4 regions of the Vibrio sp. JZG10 genome follow, and region 4 is predicted to be linked to each of the others. Evidence: predicted binding sites of a transcription regulator. Region 4 holds the regulator's gene; each other region holds the start of a gene.

Region 1 (5,380 bases), on a different contig from region 4:
GCTTCTGATGCTCCATGCCGAGCTTAATCCACTCAAATGTCCAGTTGCCGTTGTGGTACCCCATTACGGTGTCTAACCAATCATCATTGGTTCGAGAGTGGGAAGAAGAAGCGATTTTAGAAAGCACACCTTCCATCTCTATCGGAGACAACCCTTGCCAAGCCCATTGCAAGCGGCGCAAATGACGATACCAAGCACGATCACCCTGCGCCTCTCGCTCATCAAGTATTTTTTGACTGGTCGGCATGTACTGGGTAAGCGCAGAGGTTTCTTTTGCTTGCTTATGTTTCACGAACAAAGTTTCGGAAAGATTTTTACTGACGTCTTCAGACATAGGAAGAACCTTAGGCTATTAGCATGAGTTGTTATGATAATAAAAAAAATGCCCCTATACAGGGGCATTTCTCAATATTCTTTAATAGCGTTTATTTTTGCTTGCGGTTTACAGGCTCAGCGTACTGGATTGACATATCCCAAGGTTGTTCAATCCAAGTGTCTTGCGCGATATCTACCACGTAATCATCTAGCAACGCTTTGCCTGAAGGTTTCGCACACACAGCGATCATCTTCGCTTTTGGATACATCTCACGTAGTTTGCGCGCCGTATCACCACTGTCTACTAGGTCTTCAACGATGAGGTAACCTTCACCATCGCCTTCAGGTGCTTTTAGTACCGTCATATCGCGCTGATGATCATGGTCGTAGCTTGAAATACAGATTGTATCAACGTAACGAATACCCAGTTCACGAGCCAAGATAGCGCCAGGAACCAAACCACCGCGGCTTACCGCCCAAATTCCTTTCCATTGCTCAGCTGGCATTTGTTTTTCAGCCAGTTCACGGCAGTAAGTCTGCATTGCATCCCAAGTGATAATGAATTTTTTACTCATTGTAATAACCTAATAATTTGAAAATATGCATCCTCAAAATCTAGTGAACTCACTCAAAAGCGGAATGCTCACTGACCTCTCCAAAATGTATGGAGATGAGGATTTCAAGCTGCGCAAACGATTATTCTACCGAAACACACCGCTAATACCAACGGTGATATCAAAATTCTCTGCCTATTCCGCAGAAAAACCGTCTTAAGTGAACAACGTGAAAAAAGAAAAAGCCAGCGTGAATAAATCCACACTGGCTTTTTGCTCGAGAAATTAACCGGCGAGGTATTTGACGATGAAGATGGCAGACATCACCCACACACTCATCGACACTTCACGGCCCTTGCCGCTGAATAATTTGATCGCCGAGTACGCGATAAAGCCTAACGTAATACCCTCTGCAATCGAGAACGTTAACGGCATCACCAAACAAGTCACAACAACTGGTGATGCTTCCGTTAGGTCACGCCAATCAATGCTTACCAGCCCAGACAACATCAAAATCGCGACATAGAACAGAGCGCCGGATGTTGCATAAGCAGGGATCATTCCTGCTAGTGGTGAAAACAATAGAGCAAGTAGGAAGAGCACACCAACAACCACTGCTGTTAGACCAGTACGACCACCAGCCGCCACACCAGAAACACTCTCAATGTAAGATGTGGTGTTTGAGGTACCAAGTAGTGCACCTACTGACGTTGCCGTTGAGTCTGCAAGTAACGCTTTGTTTAAACGCGGGATGTTGCCATTCTCATCCGTGAGGCCTGCTTTTTGAGAAACGCCAACTAGCGTACCTGCGGTATCAAACAAATCGACAAATAGGAAAGCAAACACAACGGAAATCATGCCAACTTCAAACAAACCAGAGAAATCCAGTTGCATGAAAGTTGGTGCAATGCTTGGTGGCGTTGACATAATGCCGCTCCACTGCACATCACCAAATAGAAGGCCAAGCGCTGTAACACCAAGAATGGCGATCATCACCGCACCTTTCACACCACGGTGAACAAGCGCGATAGTAAGGAAGAAACCAATCGCAGCCAATACAGATGGCAATGATGTGATGTCTCCCATAGAAACTAATGTCGCGGGGTTATCAACGACGATGCCTGCATTTTTTAATGCGATAAATGCTAAGAAAAGACCGATACCGGCTGAAATACCAGTTCGAAGAGAATGCGGGATCGAGTTAATAATCCACTCACGGATCTTAAATATACTCAAAAGAATAAACAGCAGGCCTGAAACAAACACCGCCGCTAACGCAACTTGCCACGTATAGCCCATTCCCAACACAACAGAGTAAGTGAAAAATGCGTTCAGCCCCATTCCTGGTGCTTGTGCAATTGGGTAGTTGGCAACAAATCCCATGATGAAACAGCCGATAGCGGCCGCAAGACAAGTTGCAACAAAAATGGCACCACGGTCCATACCGGTATCCGACAGGATCGCTGGGTTTACAAAAATAATGTAAGCCATGGTTAGGAAGGTGGTAACACCTGCAATGATCTCAGTGCGCACATTTGTGCCATTGTCACTGAGCTTAAAAAGCCTCTCGAGCATGATCGAATCCTGTAAAGGTAAAAAGTAAACGGTTGCGTAATCGATTGGCGGGAATTATAAAGTTATCAAATAGCAAATTCTAGATAGAATCTTCACTCTAATACGATTTTTTTCTTTGGATATGAAACCCATTCGCTAATTCTTAAAAGCAAAACAGGAAATATATTCTTATAAAACAACAAGTAATAATTATCGTTCAGAACCCAACAACAGAATAAAAACTGAACAATGTACTAAACTTTCAAATAGAAACCGGGCGTTTTAAGCGTCATATCTAGGTGGATTTGACGGGGAAGTCGATAAAACTAAAGAACAGAGAATAGAATCCAGCCTTGATGGCAGAAAATGTGTCAGAAAGAGAAAGTGGAGATAAAAAAACGCCACCCAATTTGGGTGGCGGCGAATCATGTCAGCACTATCACTGAAAAAAAATTCCAATTTATAGGGGTGAACAAACTGTTCGAGTCACATGCGTTGACTTCACTTAGTAGCCAAAGCTTGTTGGGTATACAAAGTTGCCGGTGTAAACAGACTTGCTATTCCAGAACATTGTACTTGGTAAACCTTTCATAACTATCACCTTTTAAATCAATTAAACATTCGTTGATTTCTCGGTTCCTTGGAGGCGATAAAACGGACTCATCCTTTGAGCATTTCATTCTTCTCTCAGAAGCTGGTTACAAATATACCACCAAGAAATTTAATTACAAGCATTTTAGTGACCAGAATCACAAAAAATATATAAATTGACCTTCATCAAAGTTTAAATGTAATTAAATTACATTTTTGTGAATTAAAAAATAAAGCCACTTTCAGAATGTATGATAAAGAACACATAGTGCCTGTTGTTGTGTTCACAAACTGTGACAGTTCTGAGAGAAATCCTTGTGCACGCGACTACTCGTACTCCTTATCTGGTGGTATGCTAAACGGCAATTTGAAGGCCAAATCGTCTAGCATTTAATGCTATCTCGACAATATTTTTACGGTATATATTTGGCAAAGCACATCAAAAGGAGTCCTCCGTGTCTGAGTTCCATTCTGAGATCAGTACCTTATCACCTGCTCCACTTTGGCAGTTTTTCGATAAGATTTGTTCTATCCCTCACCCATCTAAGCATGAAGAAGCATTAGCACAGTACATTATCAACTGGGCAACAGAGCAAGGCTTTGACGTTCGCCGTGATCCAACCGGTAACGTGTTCATCAAAAAGCCCGCGACACCTGGAATGGAAAATAAGAAGGCTGTTGTACTTCAAGCACACATCGACATGGTGCCGCAGAAAAACGAAGACACCGAACACGACTTCACCAAAGATCCAATCCAACCTTACATCGATGGCGAATGGGTAACGGCGAAAGGCACGACGCTTGGTGCAGATAACGGGATTGGTATGGCTTCTTGCCTTGCTGTATTGGCATCTAAAGACATTAAGCACGGCCCAATCGAAGTTCTGCTTACGATTGATGAAGAAGCAGGCATGACTGGCGCATTTGGTCTTGAGGCTGGTTGGTTAGAAGGTGAGATCCTTCTCAACACAGACTCTGAACAAGAAGGCGAAGTCTACATGGGTTGTGCAGGTGGCGTTGATGGCACCATGACTTTCGATATTTCTCGAGAATCAACGCCTGCAGGTTTTGTAACACGCCAACTGACGCTGAAAGGCCTAAAAGGTGGTCACTCAGGTTGTGACATTCACACAGGTCGCGGTAATGCCAACAAATTACTTGGTCGTTTCCTTGCCGGTCATGCTCAAGAGCTTGATTTACGTTTAGTCGAATTCCGTGGTGGTAGCTTACGTAATGCAATCCCTCGCGAAGCGTTTGTTACTGTCGCGCTTCCTGTCGAAAACCAAGACAAGCTTGCTGAGTTGTTCAACCACTACACTGAGCTGCTTAAAACTGAATTGGGTAAAATCGAAACAGGTATCGTAACCTTTAATGAAGTGATCACGACTGACGCGCAAGTATTTTCAATCGCCGATCAGCAACGATTCATTGCGGCACTTAACGCTTGTCCAAACGGAGTAATGCGTATGAGTGATGAGGTGGAAGGCGTTGTTGAAACTTCTCTAAATGTTGGTGTGATCAGCACAGAAGAAAATAAAGTCACCGTGCTTTGCTTGATTCGTTCTCTCATTGACTCTGGCCGCAGCCAAGTTGAGAGTATGCTATGTTCAATTGCTGAATTAGCAGGCGCACAAATTCAGTTCTCAGGTGCTTACCCTGGCTGGAAGCCAGATGCAGATTCCGAGATCATGGCAATTTTCCGTGATATGTATGAAGGCATTTACGGTCATAAGCCGAACATCATGGTCATCCATGCTGGTCTTGAGTGTGGCCTATTTAAAGAACCATACCCACACATGGATATGGTTTCTTTCGGTCCAACAATAAAATTCCCTCACTCACCAGATGAGAAAGTGAAGATTGATACCGTTCAGCTGTACTGGGACCAAATGGTAGCGCTTCTAGAGGCAATTCCAGAGAAAGCGTAATTCAATCACGAAATACAACAAAGGGTGCTTTACGGCACCCTTTTTTGTTTGGCTGGACCAAATTACACGCGATTTTGCGTATAAGCAGCTAGCTCATCCATTGAGGTTTGTGCAACGACTTCGCCATCAATGTAGTAAGTGACAAACTCACCATCGCGCACACCCATGAGTGTCGCCTTCTCGCCGTTATTGTAAGTAATATCCATTTGAACAGTATTCTCATCGATTTGCTGCATTCGCCCCTGCTCAATAACACGGTTATTCGCTAACGGTGCAATTGGCGCCGTCGTTAACGATTTATCTAACTGGTGGTTTACATCGATGTAAGTATCCATCTTTGTATCGAAGATATGTGGCTTACCATTTAAAGGGTTCTTACCCGTCCAAAACTCTAGAGAGTTAAACACGATGTAGTCCGCTGCGATTGCGACACCATAA
Region 2 (5,380 bases), 260 kb from region 4:
ACCATTGCGGTTTTTCTTGTCGCGCGCCAAATCGCAATCAAAGTGAATAATCCTCTAGCAAATCCTTTGCTAATCAGTATTGCAGTGCTCATTCCTTTGCTTACTTACTTAAATGTACCGTTTGAAACGTATTATGCGGATAACGAAGGGATCAGTTTTTTACTTCAACCAGCCGTAGTTGCTCTGGCTTACCCGTTATATGAACAACTACCACAGATTAAAGCAAACTGGCGAATCATCACTTTTGCTTGCACAGTAGGCAGTGTGATGTCGATGATGACAACCACCTTGATCGCAGTCGCTTTCAAAGCGGATATCAGTTTAATCGCAAGTCTAGTGGGTAAATCCGTCACTACGCCAATAGCAATGGAAATTTCGAGTCACCTCGGTGGTGAAGCTGCCGTTGCGGCGATCTTGGTTCTGATTGTTGGTTTATTGGGCGCGATTTTGGCATACCCAATTTACAACTTAATTGGAATTAAACACCCGATTGCACGTGGCCTAACAATGGGTACCGTGTCTCATGCCTTAGGCACCGCGACATGTGCAGAGAAACAGCCCATTGATGCCGCGTTCTCATCACTCGCATTGGTTTTATGCGGCATCATCACTTCTATTTTGGCTCCAAGCTTTTTTGCTTTGGCTGTCTGGCTATATCAATAGTTAAGCGCTCTCGGTCTGCCCTCCTTCCGGCAGGCCGTGGCCTTCCCGTTTCTTCCTTATCCCTTCCAAAATTCTGTATTACCTCATCTAACAACCCGTTCTAGTAAGATCGTTAAGGTACTCTGACGAGATACACACTAATAACTTCAACATTCAGTGCAATATTACTGACTCAACGTTGCTTAGATATCTAGGAATAACGTTGTGTGGACATGTAGGCATCGTAATTAACATATCCCAGCGTCTTGGTCATATGAATATATACTGATATGGTTAATTGTGAGACGGAGATAACGCTTCACGTCAGTGCAATCGAATACATGTGTGAGCTCACTCTAATTATGTAACAGAATTACCAATTGCATTATTTATCGTGATCTAACGCACGGAACATTTCTATCCTTCACATAGAATAACTGTCCATGCAATAACAAGGATTCAACATGAAAAGTCGCATTGAACAGGCGCTAGCAGGCGCTCCCGAAGCACTTTCCAAACAACTTGCTCCTATCATCCAAGCTGATGATTTTGATGCTACGCTTTCAGTTCAACAGTTTGAGCAGTTGCTTTCAGCTACCGGTCTATCAGATAAAGAGCTTCGTGTTGCTCTACTTCCTTTTGCCGCAGCATATTCCTATGCTCCTCTTTCTGAATTTTATGTCGGTGCTATCGTTCGTGGTCTCTCAGGTCGCCTTTACTTCGGTGCCAACATGGAATTCTTTGGTGTTCAGTTAGGTCAAACAGTTCACGCTGAGCAGTCTGCAATTAGCCACGCTTGGATGAAAGGTGAACGTGGTATTAAAGATATCACTATTAACTTCAGCCCATGTGGTCACTGCCGTCAGTTCATGAACGAGTTATCTACCGCAAACGAGCTTAAAATCCAGCTCCCAGAACGCGAAGAAAAGTCACTGCATGAATACCTACCTGAAGCCTTTGGACCAAACGATCTCGGTATCGAATCCGGCTTAATGGCAGAAGTAAAGCATCAGTTCTCATGCGATGATGAAGACACTCTAATTCAAAGCGCTGTTGAAGCGATGAACATGAGCCACTCACCATATACCAACAACCTGAGTGGCTTAGCATTAGAAATGGCTAGCGGCCGTGTATTCCAAGGTGCTTATGCGGAAAATGCAGCATTTAACCCTAGCTTGCCGCCATTACAAGTTGCGCTGATCCAAGTACTACTTGCGGGTGAAACCTTTGACAATATCAAAGCCGCTGCTCTGGTAGAAAACTCAGAAGGCAAGATCAGTCATTTGGCTGATACGCAATCAACGTTAGAAGCGTTAAATCCAGATATTCCACTTAGTTTTGTCAACGTATAAGCGACAATTTCAGTATAAAAAGCTCTACGGCATGTAGAGCTTTTTTATTGCCTAAAAACCAAAGGCAAACGTTTGCTTTGCCATGAAACTTCAGTATGATCTCCTGCAATTTCTGTCTCACCACTCTATTTTGTAAGGGAACACTATGTTTGGCACTGCAACCAGCGCAAATGCTACCCGTGTATTACTTTTAGGCTCTGGCGAACTCGGTAAAGAAGTCGCAATTGAATGTCAGAGACTTGGTTTAGAAGTGATTGCTTGTGATCGCTATGCTAATGCTCCAGCGATGCAAGTTGCTCACCGTAGTTACGTCATCGATATGTTAGATGGAAGCGCCTTAGAAGAAGTTATTACAAAGGAACAACCTACTTACGTCCTACCTGAAATCGAAGCTATCGCAACCGACAAACTGGTAGAGCTTGAAGAAAAAGGGCTGAATGTTGTTCCAACCGCTAAGGCAACCAAGCTAACAATGAATCGTGAAGGTATCCGACGTTTGGCTGCAGAAGAACTAGAACTGACAACATCACCTTATCGTTTTGCAGATACTTTTGAAGACTTCAAAGCCGCGGTTGAGCATGTAGGCATCCCGTGCGTAGTAAAGCCAGTTATGAGTTCTTCAGGTAAAGGGCAAAGTGTCATCAAGACCGAAGACGACGTAGCAAAAGCATGGGATTACGCACAGGAAGGCGGACGTACGGGTGCAGGTCGCGTGATCGTGGAAGGTTTTATCGACTTCGATTACGAAATCACTTTATTGACCGTAAGAGCCGTTGACGGTGTTCACTTCTGTGCTCCAATTGGCCATCGTCAGGAAGATGGCGACTACCGCGAATCATGGCAACCGCAAGCCATGTCAGAAAACGCAGTAAAAGCAGCAGAATACACGGCAGAGAAAGTAGTCAACGCACTCGGTGGCTACGGCATCTTTGGTGTAGAGTTATTTGTTAAAGGCGATAAGGTCATTTTCAATGAGGTCTCTCCTCGCCCACACGATACAGGCATGGTCACTATGATTTCTCAGGAAATGTCAGAGTTTGCTCTCCACGTACGTGCATTTACCGGAATGCCGATTAATAATATCGTACAATATGGCCCATCTGCGTCGGCCGTTATTCTTGGTCAAGGGACTTCCACAAACATTCGCTTTGACAACCTAACCAAAGCCTTAGCTCAACCTCAAACGCAAGTTCGTCTATTCGGCAAGCCAGAAATCGATGGTCGCCGTCGTTTAGGTGTTGTCCTTACGCGACGAAAAACCACCGAAGAGGCCGTTCAAGGTGCTATTGAAAGTGCATCAAAAGTGAATATTACTTATTAAACGAGCTCCAATCCTACAAAAAACAGCGCAGCTCTAATTGCTGCGCTATTTCGTGTTCCAAACCGAGAAAAACCTATTCACTCTCGATTAAGTACACTTCTTCAGAGAAGCGCCTTAAGCCTTTTTTAGCAATTTTAGGATGGTTTTCATCAGCTTCATCTACGTTCAAGCAGGTAACTTTGTAACCTGAAAATAACTGCTCAATCTCTTCAACTGGCACGCTAAATGGAGGCCCCGCCATCTCTTCTTGAGGATAGTTGAGTGTAACAAGCAAAATACGACCGCCTGGATTCAAAAGTTGCTTGAGGCGCTCTACATACTCCTCTCGCATATCTTGCGGTAAAGCAACCAACGCGGCGCGATCATAAATGATATCGGCTTGAGATACTGGAGCAGTGAAAAAGTCCCCAGTATAAATAGAAAGCTCATCAAATTGATAAAGCTCGTGCATACCATTAACAGGCGTCACGGTTGGCGTATAAAAATGTTCAGCAAAAAAGGCACGAACAGCGATATGGCTCAGCTCAACACCTTCAACTGAATCATGCTTCATCGCCAACCAAATCAAGTCTTCTGACTTTCCACACAAAGGCACTAACACTTTGTCTTCACGCTTTGGGTTTGTGTGTTGCCAATATGCAGGTAATAGCGGGTTTACATCTTCCAAGTGAAATCCGATTTGATTACTGGCCCATTTATTATGCCAAAACTCTTGGTCTCTCATTTTACTTTCTACTTGTCGGCTGATTTTCATTTTGAGAAGTAAGACTAACGATTTTTTTCAATTTGTCTATGCCGTTCATCTTTGGTTAATACAGCGGTGATAGGATGTAAACGTTCTTATAGGAACCACGCCTTTATCTGATAAACAGAATAAAGAAAAGAGAAATGGTGATCTAACGCACGATTCCACTTCAAGACAAAACTGAAACCTTGGAATCTTTCGTAATGACCCCATTAATAAGTTAGTACCTGATTTGCCGAACTTAGCGACCTTTATGTTCCCTATTTTCTAAGTACAAGCAAGTTAAGGAGAGTGAATGAGCTTATTTCTTCGTACTACAGCATTGATGCTTTTGGTACTTAGCCGTGCACCGGCATTTGCCGCACTTCCAATTACCCCAGCGCCGAGTGGCGATCAAAATCGTTCAACAAGCCAAAACGAAGTTTGTTCGAAACTCTTTAAACATAGCCTTAGCGGCTTGTATGGTATTCAGTCAATCGACGCAACTCCAACTCAGCCATACACTGACTTCGACATTCTTTACAGCAAAGCTCACCAAGCACAATTTGAGCTTGAAACTATCTGTAAAAGTACCGCACTTCTTAATGATGCTCAGCCATACTTCGCAGGCGTAAAGTCCAAACAACGAGCAGAAGAAAAAATAGCTTTGGAGTTAGATGGAAAAGTCGAACGCATTACTGACCTAGCCCGTGCCACGATTGTTGCTGAAGACGTCGCGAGCTTAGTCTCCATTTATGAAACCTTAGAGCGTGAAACAACAATTGTTAAAGTAAAAAATCGCTTCAAAAAACCTGGTCCTTCAGGCTATAGAGACTTGAACTTACTCGTTCGTTTACCAAAGACAAATCTAGTTGCGGAAGTTCAACTGCACTTAAAAGCCATCGCAGATGTGAAAAGCGGTCCTGAACACGACCTATACGAAAAAATCCAGAAACTAGAACGCCAAGCGATGATGGAGAAACGCGAACTAAGCGAACTAGAACTCGCTTCTATTCGCAACATGCGTGCACAGTCTAAAAACTTGTACCAACAAGCATGGCAACCATACTTAACAACGCACCTAGAAGCAGCGTAATCCATATCATTAAGATATACTCAAAAACAGAAAAACCACCGCATTGCGGTGGTTTTCGTTTATATGCGACACAAGTTTTACGCAAAAAAAAGACCACGCCTTAGCGTGATCCATTTATTCGGCTTACTGTACTTTCTTCAGGTTTTCTACACGAGCTTTTAACTTCTGACCCGGGCGAAAAGTCACTACACGTCGAGCAGTAATTGGAATATCTTCACCGGTTTTCGGGTTACGACCAGGTCGTT
Region 3 (5,380 bases), on a different contig from region 4:
CTTCTGCCCTTTGATAAGCATATCTGCTTTACAGATTGCGTATGACTCTGGGTTTAACTCCTGACCAAAAGCAGAAAGAGAGGCTTTGTCGTTTAACTTATGGACATATTCCATACCTGACGATAAGAAACCACCCGTACCAGCAGTAGGATCGTAAATAGAACGAACCAAGCCCGAACTGGTTAACTCTTCTTCATGTGCGAAGAGTAGCGAGGTCGTTAGTTCAACAATGTCTCTTGGGGTAAAGTGCTCACCCGCAGTTTCATTAGAGCTTTCAGCGAAACGTCTGATCAGTTCTTCAAACACCAAGCCCATTCCGTAGTTGCTGATGGTATTAGGGTGAAGATCTGTGGTTGCAAAGCGTTTAGCTACTTTGTAGAGCAGATCCGCTTCTTCTAGTTTGTCGATAGTGTTGAAGAAATCGAAGTGCTCAAAAATCTCACGAGCATTAGGACTAAACGATTGAATGTAGCTCTCTAGGTTACTCGCTACACCTGTTTCACCAAGACGGTTTAAATCCATTTTTGAAGTGTTGTAAAAGCTTAACTGTGCGGTGTGCGTTAGCAGTTTATCTTGTGCCTCTATTGGCATTGCCTTTACTGCTTCGTATTTTGCGAGAACGTCTGGTTTCGTTGCTTCAAGCACACACTCTAAGCGTCTTAGTAGAGTGAAAGGGAGAATGATACGTCCGTATTGAGATTGCTTGAAATCACCACGTAGAAGGTCAGCCACCGACCATAAAAACGCTGCTGTTGAAGAGAAATTGTTGTTAGTCATTATAATCAGCACATAAGTCTTAAAAATTGCGCTGATTATATCGAAAGAGCCTTAGTTAGTCTGTGATTTAATTGAGGTTTAAGTAGGTACTATCCCACGTGTGCCTAGCCAAGGCTACACTGCATACAGTGTAGCCTATCTATTAAAATTGCTTCGCTACTCTGAACTTCATTTTTGCTTATGCCCCAGATAACAGCATGAGGCTTATGCTCATAAGCCTTACAATGAGGTTTCTACGATATCGATAAACTTCTACCAGTAATGTAAAGATCATCTTCGATGATTGATTTTCTTTTCATAAAGAAAAAGGTTGGCTTTAAGTAAGAGGAGATAGAGGTTTGGACAACGAATCGCTAGTAGATTAGTTCGGAGATACACTGCTGAGCTATGCTGTTTTATTGACAAACAAATACTCGGACAACGACATGCAGGGAATCTGTGTATTCTCGACCACTGATAATAACGCAAGGATAACTACGTTTAAAAACCATTGGGTTTCTTTGGGTTACATTAAGCTTCACGCTTACTTGACTAGTTACTTGACTAAAAGTAGCAGAAATGAAAAGGGGCGTAGCAAGTACTAACCTGCTACGCCCCGAAATAAATGGCACGCCCTATTGGATTCGAACCAATGACCACATCCTTAGAAGGGACGTGCTCTATCCAGCTGAGCTAAGGGCGCGCTACAGGGACAGGATTATACGAGTTCAAACGGGTAAATCAACGGGTTTTCATAACATTCTGATCTGAATGCCTAAAAAAAGTCCATCAAAACGCTTAATGTTCAAAAACACCACAAAGCAAACGTTTGCGTATGGATGTTAATAAGAAATTCTGCGACAATGCGCCGCAGATAATTTGCCTTCTTAATTTATAAGGAAAGTCATGACTGCTCAAAATATAGACGGAACTCTCATTTCCCAAACTGTTCGCTCCGAAGTGGCTGCACGTGTTAAAGCGCGTGTTGAAGCAGGGCTACGTGCTCCTGGTTTAGCAGTGGTTCTAGTTGGTGAAGATCCTGCTTCTCAGGTTTATGTCGGTAGCAAACGCCGCGCATGTGAAGAAGTTGGGTTTGTTTCTAAGTCTTTTGACCTTCCTGCGTCTAGCTCAGAAGAAGAGTTACTAGCGCTGATTGATGAATTAAACAACGATGATGAAATTGACGGCATTCTAGTGCAATTACCCCTTCCTGCGGGCATCGACACAACACATGTTTTAGAGCGCATTCACCCAGAGAAAGACGTGGATGGCTTCCACCCTTATAACGTTGGTCGTCTTGCGCAACGTATTCCAAAGCTTCGCTCTTGCACGCCAAAGGGCATCATTACCCTACTAGACCGTTACAACATAGAGCTTCGTGGCAAACATGCTGTTGTGGTTGGTGCATCAAACATTGTTGGTCGTCCTATGACACTTGAGCTGCTGCTTGCGGGCTGTACAACGACAACATGTCACCGTTTTACCAAAGACCTAGAGAGTCATGTGCGTCAAGCTGACGTTGTCGTAGTTGCGGTTGGTAAGCCAAACTTCATCTCTGGAGAGTGGATTAAGAAAGGTGCAGTGGTTATTGATGTCGGCATTAACCGTCTTGATTCAGGCAAGCTAGTTGGCGACGTGGAATACGATAAAGCACGTGAAAGTGCGAGCTTTATTACTCCTGTCCCTGGTGGTGTTGGCCCAATGACCGTCGCAAGCTTAATTGAGAACACGATGCTCGCTTGCGAGCAGTTCCACACAGACAAATAACGTAAAACTTCAGATACGAAAAAGGCTCCGCAAGGAGCCTTTTTGCTAATTTTAGGTATCTCTTTCAGTTACAGACTTAAAATCACGCCCGCAATTGAAGCGCTCATTAAGTTCGCCATCACACCAGCGATAATCGCACGGAAACCATGCTTAGAAACAAATGCACGCTTTTCAGGTACCAATGAGCCCAGTCCGCCAATCAACATCGCCATACTTGAGATGTTTGCAAAACCACACAAAGCAAACGTCACGATTGCTTGTGAGTGTTCGCTGAGTTGAGACTTCACTTCAGCAAGCTGGATGAAAGCAACGAACTCATTCACCACAATCTTATTACCAATCAGCGAGCCTGCTGTGGTTGCTTCTTGCCATGGTACACCTAATAACCAAGCGACAGGTGCGAATACATACCCTAGGATCAGCTCGAAGCTTAGTGGCGTCCCAACAAGGTCACCAATCCAACCTAGCATGCCGTTTAACATTGCAATGACACTGATGAAAGCCAATAGCGTACCACCTACCGATACAGCAATGCGTACACCCGCCATGGCACCATCGGCTAATGCTTCTACTACGTTGGTTGCACGTGGAATTTCAACTTGGCTAATGTCGATATCTGCTGCTTTATCCGTATCTTCTGGCATTAAAATTTTTGCCATCAGCAAGCCCGCAGGTGCCGACATAAACGCAGCAGCGATCAGGTAGTTAAGGTCAACGCCCAGTGACGCGTAACCAACCAACGTTCCACCAGCCACAGAAGCCAAACCACCTGTCATCACCGCAAAGAACTGCGAGTCGGTCATGTGCTTTAGGTATGGCTTTACCATCAATGGCGCTTCAATGGTGCCAACAAAAATATTCGCCGTTGCAGACAAAGACTCCGCACGACCGATACCCAGCAGCTTTTGAATACCGCCACCGATAAAGTTGATGATTCTTGGCATTACGCCAATGTGATAAAGACCTGAGATAAGGGAGGAAAAGAAAACGATGATACCCAGAACATTGATCGCAAAGGTGAAGCCCCCTGTCGCCAAATTACCGAATAAAAACGCAATGCCCTCTTGACCATAGTTGATCAAATTCGACACTACGCTGCTCACTGAATTCAGCGCATCTCGTCCTGCTGGTACATATAAAACCAACAACGCAAACAGTACCTGCAAAGCAAACGCAAACGACACTGTTCTCAGCTTTATATTTTTTCTATTTGTAGAAAGTAGCCATGCTACGAATAGTATGGCTACGATACCAATAATTGAGTTCATAAAATGAATCCGACAGAAGGGGGATATGGAAGGCACCGGATTGTATAGCGGACTCAAAATGCTGCAAGTTGAGGATGTTAACAGTGTGAAAAGTTTAAGCGCCCAATAATTGACCTTAATTATAAGGCATTGAATTATAAGAATATAAACGTTTGCTTATTTTTATTGTTTCTATATAGAAAAGATGTTTCTAGTTCTGGAAAAATTTTTGTGAAGTGAATCACCTTATGTGTCGTTCAATAACGTCATTGATCCTGTTACTTAGGAATAGAGATGTAAGGCGCTAGACGTTGATCCCAATGACAGGGGTTACCGATCTTCTGTTTGATGAAGTTAATCACTGCGGATATTTTTTTGGGCATATGTTGGCGGCTTGGATACACCGCATAAAACGGCATCGACTGGCTGGCTTTCCAGTCCGGTAACAACTGTATTAACTTACCCGTTCTAAACTCATCACCCAGTAAGTAAGTGGCAAGGTAGGCAATGCCCCAACCTGCAATAGCGGCATCCCGAACGGCTTCTGCCAGATCCACTGAATAGTTGCCCGAAACTTTTACGTTCAACTCCTGCTGATCTTTAGTAAACGCCCACCCCGTATAGTCACGCTCCCAGCTTCTGTATATAAGACAGTTGTGAGAAGACAAGTCATCCGGCTCTGTTGGCGTATCATGCTTCAATAAGTAATCTGGTGACGCCGCAACAACAAACTGGCAATCCGTCAAACGCTGCGCAATGTAGCCTTCAGGCAAATGCTCGTTGTTAGTCACCCATAAATCGAGCCCTTCGGCTAACATATCGACTTTATAGTCAAACAAATGCACCTCCACTTGAAGTTGAGGATACAGTTCGCGCAACTCTTGAATTGCGGGGATTATGTGCAAGGTACCGAATGATTGCGACAAACCAAGACGCACTAAGCCTGCCACTTCATCCCGCTGGGTTTCCATCTCTAATGTGGCACTGCTCACCGCTTGTACTACTTGCTCACAGTGATGAAAAAAGGTTTTTCCTGCCTCAGTCGGCGTAAAGCTTCGCGTAGTGCGTTGAACAAGCTTGATACCAAGAGATGCTTCCAGCTGGCTCAACTGCTTACTCACATGAGACACCGACACGCCTAAGCTCTTTGCAGCAGCCGTGAAACTTTTATGTTTAAGAAGAGCGGAGAAGATCACCATTTGTGCAGCACGTTCAGATAACACGCTTTACCTCGATTTGATTATAGGAAAAACAAAGGACTCCGAAGAGCCCTCATATTGAATACTGGATGCCAAGTGATTATTTTATAACAGCTCAGTATTTAATTCGGTCAGCCAAGTGACTCACGGCGAGTGCGAAGTAGTAAGAGCGGTTCCACTTCATCAGTACGTTGTAGTTATTGTAAACCAGATACGTACGACCATTCTCGTCGTCCGGCATGATCAACCATGCTTTGATGTCTTCATCCAGTTTTGGCAACGGGCTACCATCGTATTTTGTGATGCCAAGTTTGCTCCACTCCTGAAGGTATTTACCTTTTTCAGCCGTGCGCCCTTCTAAGCTGTGATCAATGCCTTTAGGAACTTTCACTTGGCGACCCCAAGTGTATT
Region 4 (5,380 bases):
CAATGTAGGCAAAAAAGTAAATAGCTGCCGAAAAAACAAAGTTCTGATCGATGTATGTGGTCAGCGCTTCTTGTTGGGCTTTTGCATTTTCCAACGTTAAATACTGACTAAAGTTAACGCCTAAAAAGATAATGATCGCGACCAGTATTAGGCCTAATATCAGTTTCTTATTCATATTTATGATTCCAATTTGGGATATATGTAATAAGACAGAAGGAAAGTCGAAAAAATTTCACAAAAAAACCGCAGATTAGACTGCGGTTTTACAAGATAGTTTTTAAGGCCGACTTTTATTGGAGGCCGTTCATCAACTCATCTCGGCGAGCTTGAGGTACAACGCTCCAATGAGTACCGTTAATAGCCCCTTCTAGTGCCCATAACAGCTCAATGTTGACGGTTGCAGAGTGCGTATCTCTTATCGCTTTATAAGCGTTAAGTGCACCTTCCTCTTCCAGTTTTTCTACTGACTCAATGCCTGCTTTTTTCAGCATGCGTTCAGTCGCCAGTCGTAAGTTAGGCAAATCTTTTAAGCGATTAGGCTTTGTAGTTGCCTGCTGTTCTTTTTCAAGCTTTGCCTTTTTCAACGATTGGTTAGCTACTTCGATTAAGCGTTCGCTAGACTCCCATAAATCGTTGGAAATTGCGTAGTACTTTGTAACGACTGGGAAGCCACGTTTTTTATAAACGTAAGGCTTTAGCCCTTGTTTCTCGAAGTCAGATGAAGTTTGTTGGTCTGCTCTTATATGAAGCTGATTATTTACAACTAGTGCAAACATTGTTTCATCAGCGAATAGTCCGAAGCCACCAAACATTGAGCGCGACTTGATATTACCAAGTGCCTCAAATAGCTTCATAGAGTCTTTGAGTATCGGTTTATCCATGTTTTGTTATCTCGGTGTAATTAATATTACGCCACCAAAAGTCAGGTCCGAGAGAGTAGCAAACATGCGCAAAAGCAATGTCATTACAGGGTAAAGTCATCGCTTGCACACTTGCCATCGGTAACCCCGCTACCTTCCATATAGTACTATGGTTCAGGCCGGAGGCTTTGCGTCCCACCCTTTCGAATGGTTTGCCCTGTGCGTGACAGAGTGAGCATACTTCGTATATTGAATTAACATCACGTTTTACCCGTAAAAGTGTGATTTTGGTTCAATAAAAAGTGTCGACAAGCGCATGTTTGTGCATATTTGAGAATAAGGCGGGATGATCTCGAGGTTGTGAGGGAGTGTGATTTACCTACATATAAAACAGAGACTTAGAGATTCGAGGCTTTTTGTCTAACAAACCTAAGTCAGGGAAAAGTTATTTAGAGATAAAAAATAAGCGCCCTTTTAGAGCGCTTATTTGACATCGTTATATTTGGCGAATTTTAGTTCATTTTCTTCACGGTGTTTCGAATTACAAGCTCAGGTCGCATTTCGAAAATTCGCTTTTCGTGTTCTTTATCTTTGATTCGCTCAAGTAGGATCTCGAACGCATTTTTACCCACACGACGTTTAGGTTGGTGGATAGTTGTTAACGGTGGAGAGAAGTATTCCGCAAGCTCGATGTTGTCGTAGCCGATCACTGAAATATCATCAGGAACTTTGATGCCGTTTTGTTGTAGGCGGCTCATTAGGCCCAGAGCCATTGTGTCGTTAAAGCAGAATACCGCTGTCGGACGTTTGTCCATTGCTGTAATTTTATCTGCGACTAATACGGCCGTATCACATTCAAAGTTACCTTCAAGGATCCAATCTTCATTTACAGTTAGGTTTGCTTCGCTCATCGCGCGACGGAAACCTGCAATGCGCTCTTGGCAAGCAAGTTTTTCAAAGTGACCGCTTAGACAAGCAATATCAGTATGGCCATTGTCGATCAGATGTTTGGTTGCGATGTAGCCACCTTCTTCTGAGTTATCCATGATCTTGTCCGCTTGTGAGCTTTCTGGACCCCAATCCATGACCACTTTAGGAATGTCGGCATGACGGTCAAGCATCTCTTTAAGCTCTTCGGTTAAGTCAGAACACATCACTAGGATGCCATCAACACGTTTTTCAGCCAGCATACGGATGTAATCGCGTTGTTTTTCGTAAATCCCACCCGTATTACACAGAATCAGAGTGTAGCCTTGGCGGTAACAGTAGCTCTCAACCCCGTCAATCACTTCTGAGAAGAATAGGTTGGTTGACTGCGTTACTAACATGCCAATCGTACGAGTTGAGTTGCACTTTAGGCTGCGTGCAACAGCACTTGGCGCGTAATTCAACTCGTCCACGGCTTTCATTACTTTTTCTTGCGTTGCTTCTGCAACGAAACGCGTTTTATTGATAACGTGCGAAACTGTCGTAGTGGAAACGCCGGCTAAGCGAGCAACGTCTTTTATAGTGGCCATAAATGGTGTCCTGTATCGAGCTACTGAAATATGTCGTGTTGGATGTACCTGATGCTCTAATGGTTTACACCCAGCAATCTAAGGTTGGCGCTAAGTGTTTCGGCAGCGGTTGGTCCAAGCACGACAAAAGGGTACGTAGCAGCATCGGTCGATGAATTTTATCTTTTTTCTATCTGATTAGAAATTGCCATCAACCTGTTAAAAAACACAAAAACCGCTATATTTCAGCGGTTTACATATAAATCATATTTAATCGTTTGCGCTCACATTTTAGCCCTATGTGGACTGACTAGCAATGTTTTCAGCAAGAGATTTGTGTATTTGAAGTCACATTTTGACTGCTAAATAACCAAGCGTCTTTGAGCTAAGTTAAGGCAAACGAATAATATACCCAACTTACTTACATTCAGTTATTTCAGGTATACAGGAAGCCCGATAGGCGGGCTCCTTAAAAATAGGCGGCAATTATTCACCAAGAAGGTAAGCGCTGTCTAGTTTACAAAATGCAACTAATAGTTTCGCGACGCTCGAGTAGAACCCAAATTCGTCGAATTGTTTACATTTGTCTGCAAACTGAGGTAACCAAGACATCAACTGTTGCTGGATAAAGTCGTTTTGTTTAACGAAGGCTTCTTCCATGTGTTTTTCTTGCTCAAGTTCGTTTGAGCGGATGATCATGTTGCCGAGAAAGTCTAGTTCAACGGCTAAGTGGTCCGCTGGCTCTTTTAGATTTTCATCTACTTGAACGCCAAATTCTGCCATCAACTTTTCCATTTCCTCGGCGGGCTTGTCATTCAGCAAACCTGATTCACCGATGTACATCGATGCGTAAGGAAGAGCGCCGTATTTTTCTGTCTTCAAAAACAGTTCACAAAAGTCAGCAGCAAGCTCCAATTGAGCGTCTTCACGATCTTGCAATCGGTTTAGCGCATCAACTAGGCTATCAACGGCTGGTTTCAGCGACTCATTTTCACCTAAACCTGCTAGAAAACTGCGAATTTCAACACTGTGGTAGGCTTCCAGCTCTTTCTCTGTTAGCTCTTTTGCGAACAAGCTCGAAAACCACCAGTAAATTTCAGCGCGTTTTTCATTAAAAGCTTTCACTTCTTGCATCTTGGGCTCCTGAATGATGCTTCAAGTTGTGCATCACAAAGTCAATTAGGGATATCCCCTAAGTGTAATCAATTAAAATGAATAGCAGTAACTATAATTATTATGTTTTATGGTCAAAAATTAACGTTTATTAATAGCGATGGGTAAGCTTGTTTTGAATCAATAAAAACGCTAAATCTTGCTTTTTAATGTATCTATGACTAGAAATGTTACTAGTTATGAATAGAATACGTCTTGGATAATAAGAAGACAGAAAAGTGGTGTAAATGAGCTATCACGTATTAGTCGTAGAAGATGATGTTGTAACTCGTAGTAAGCTTGCGGGATATTTCCAAAATGAGGGTTACCAAGTCAGCGAAGCAGAGAGTGGCGCAGAAATGCGTGAGGTCCTGCAAGCGGGTGATGTAGACCTAATCATGCTGGATATCAACCTGCCGGGTGAAGACGGCCTGATGCTTACTCGTGAATTACGTAGCCAATCGGATATTGGTATCATATTAGTAACAGGACGCACGGATAGCATTGATAAAATCGTAGGCCTAGAAATGGGCGCTGACGATTATGTGACAAAACCTTTTGAACTGAGGGAATTGTTGGTTCGCGTTAAAAACTTGCTGTGGCGTATTTCAGCAGCGCGTAGCGGTAGCGCGAAAGCGAACGAAACCAGTGAAGAACATATTGTACGTTTTGGAGAGTGGACATTCGACATTCAACGTCGTGCGCTGAGCCGTAACGGCGAACCCGTAAAATTGACCAAAGCAGAATACGAACTTTTGGTGGCGTTATCGTCTTACCCTAACCAGGTGTTAAGTCGCGAGCGTATTTTGAATATGATCAGCCACCGAGTTGATGCTCCCAATGATCGTACTATTGATGTTCTTATTCGACGTATGCGCGCAAAAATGGAGTTTGATCCAAAGAACCCACAAATTTTTGTGACGGTGCACGGCGAAGGCTATATGTTTGCTGGTGATTAAACTGAACAAACCTAAGTCTTAAAAAAGAAAAAGGAGAGCTTCGGCTCTCCTTTTTTGTGGTTTCAAGATAGTACTACTTTGCTTCAACCATTGGTGTTTGGCCGACAGTATCACGCAACCTTTGCCAAATGCTGCCCAAGTACTCATGCCAATAAAGCTCTGTTTGTTCTAAGTAACGCGCTTTAGGTGAGTATTTATCCCAAGGTTGACTGATTTCGCTAATAGCTAAGAAGTTGGTCGGGGCTGGGATTGGTTTAATGCCTGCTGCGTTGAACTCATACAATGCACGGCTCATGTGGCTCGCAGAAGTGACTAACACAATCTCCTTTTGTTGAACGAATGCAGCCGCTTGACGCGCCTCTTCCCACGTATCTTTCGCATCTTCTAATAAAATGATATCGGATTTCGCGACTCCCAACGCAAGGGCAACGTTCGCCATCATTCTTGCGTGGCTAATTTCAGATCCGCCAGCATAGCCAGATAAAATTAATTTAGCACCTGGATACATTCTTAAAATACGAATGCCTTCAGTTAAGCGCATTAATGCTGCACGGCTTAACTGCGAGGTGGGTGGAATTTCGTCATCGATAACATGACCATTCCCTAAAACCATCACGTAGTCGATGGTGCCAGAAACTGGCAAAAAGGCTTTATGCTCTCGCTCTAATGGCATAAGAAGCTTGGTTGAAACAGGTTGGAAGGCAATAAGAAAAATGCCAACAAAAGAGAATAGAACAACGAAGCAGCCAGTTTTACGTTTTGTGGTAAAACTAATGAGAGCAAGACCCAACAAGCCTATCAGCAGCAATGCCGGAAGTGGCATAAGCAAGGCTGACACTACTTTTTTCAGCTCAAACATACATAAATAGTCCGAAAAAACATCAATTGATAATAAAAATGAGGGTACCCCTCT

What was found. Region 4 encodes PurR, which represses purine synthesis genes. Its sites were predicted from a motif close to TNANGNAAACGTTTNCNTNA; they were not measured.
Region 1: the regulator PurR is predicted to act here: its motif matches at 2,465-2,484, upstream of ACWYVB_RS17070 (NCS2 family permease).
Region 2: the regulator PurR is predicted to act here: its motif matches at 2,055-2,074, upstream of purT (formate-dependent phosphoribosylglycinamide formyltransferase).
Region 3: the regulator PurR is predicted to act here: its motif matches at 1,574-1,593, upstream of folD (bifunctional methylenetetrahydrofolate dehydrogenase/methenyltetrahydrofolate cyclohydrolase FolD).

Annotation. Positions count from the first base shown of each region.
Region 1 is NZ_JBSUGE010000015.1:111,078-116,457, reverse strand. Features, by position in the region: gene frsA (esterase FrsA) at 1-334, opposite strand, end outside; gene gpt (xanthine phosphoribosyltransferase) at 426-890, opposite strand; gene ACWYVB_RS17070 (NCS2 family permease) at 1,155-2,444, opposite strand; gene ACWYVB_RS17065 (aminoacyl-histidine dipeptidase) at 3,470-4,942, shown strand; gene ACWYVB_RS17060 (DUF3332 domain-containing protein) at 5,005-5,380, opposite strand, start outside.
Region 2 is NZ_JBSUGE010000001.1:297,996-303,375, forward strand. Features, by position in the region: gene ACWYVB_RS01395 (LrgB family protein) at 1-663, shown strand, start outside; gene cdd (cytidine deaminase) at 1,107-1,994, shown strand; gene purT (formate-dependent phosphoribosylglycinamide formyltransferase) at 2,140-3,315, shown strand; gene ACWYVB_RS01410 (thiopurine S-methyltransferase) at 3,389-4,039, opposite strand; gene ACWYVB_RS01415 (RelA/SpoT domain-containing protein) at 4,356-5,135, shown strand; gene ihfA (integration host factor subunit alpha) at 5,259-5,380, opposite strand, start outside.
Region 3 is NZ_JBSUGE010000019.1:21,034-26,413, reverse strand. Features, by position in the region: gene ACWYVB_RS18735 (type I restriction-modification system subunit M) at 1-777, opposite strand, end outside; tRNA gene ACWYVB_RS18730 (tRNA-Arg) at 1,383-1,459, opposite strand; gene folD (bifunctional methylenetetrahydrofolate dehydrogenase/methenyltetrahydrofolate cyclohydrolase FolD) at 1,663-2,523, shown strand; gene ACWYVB_RS18720 (NupC/NupG family nucleoside CNT transporter) at 2,592-3,791, opposite strand; gene ACWYVB_RS18715 (LysR family transcriptional regulator) at 4,049-4,993, opposite strand; gene ACWYVB_RS18710 (lytic murein transglycosylase) at 5,085-5,380, opposite strand, start outside.
Region 4 is NZ_JBSUGE010000001.1:560,950-566,329, reverse strand. Features, by position in the region: gene ACWYVB_RS02570 (TVP38/TMEM64 family protein) at 1-175, opposite strand, end outside; gene ACWYVB_RS02565 (TfoX/Sxy family DNA transformation protein) at 291-881, opposite strand; cyclic di-GMP riboswitch class I at 998-1,087, opposite strand; gene purR (HTH-type transcriptional repressor PurR) at 1,373-2,377, opposite strand; gene torD (molecular chaperone TorD) at 2,843-3,490, opposite strand; gene torR (two-component system response regulator TorR) at 3,757-4,467, shown strand; gene elyC (envelope biogenesis factor ElyC) at 4,541-5,326, opposite strand.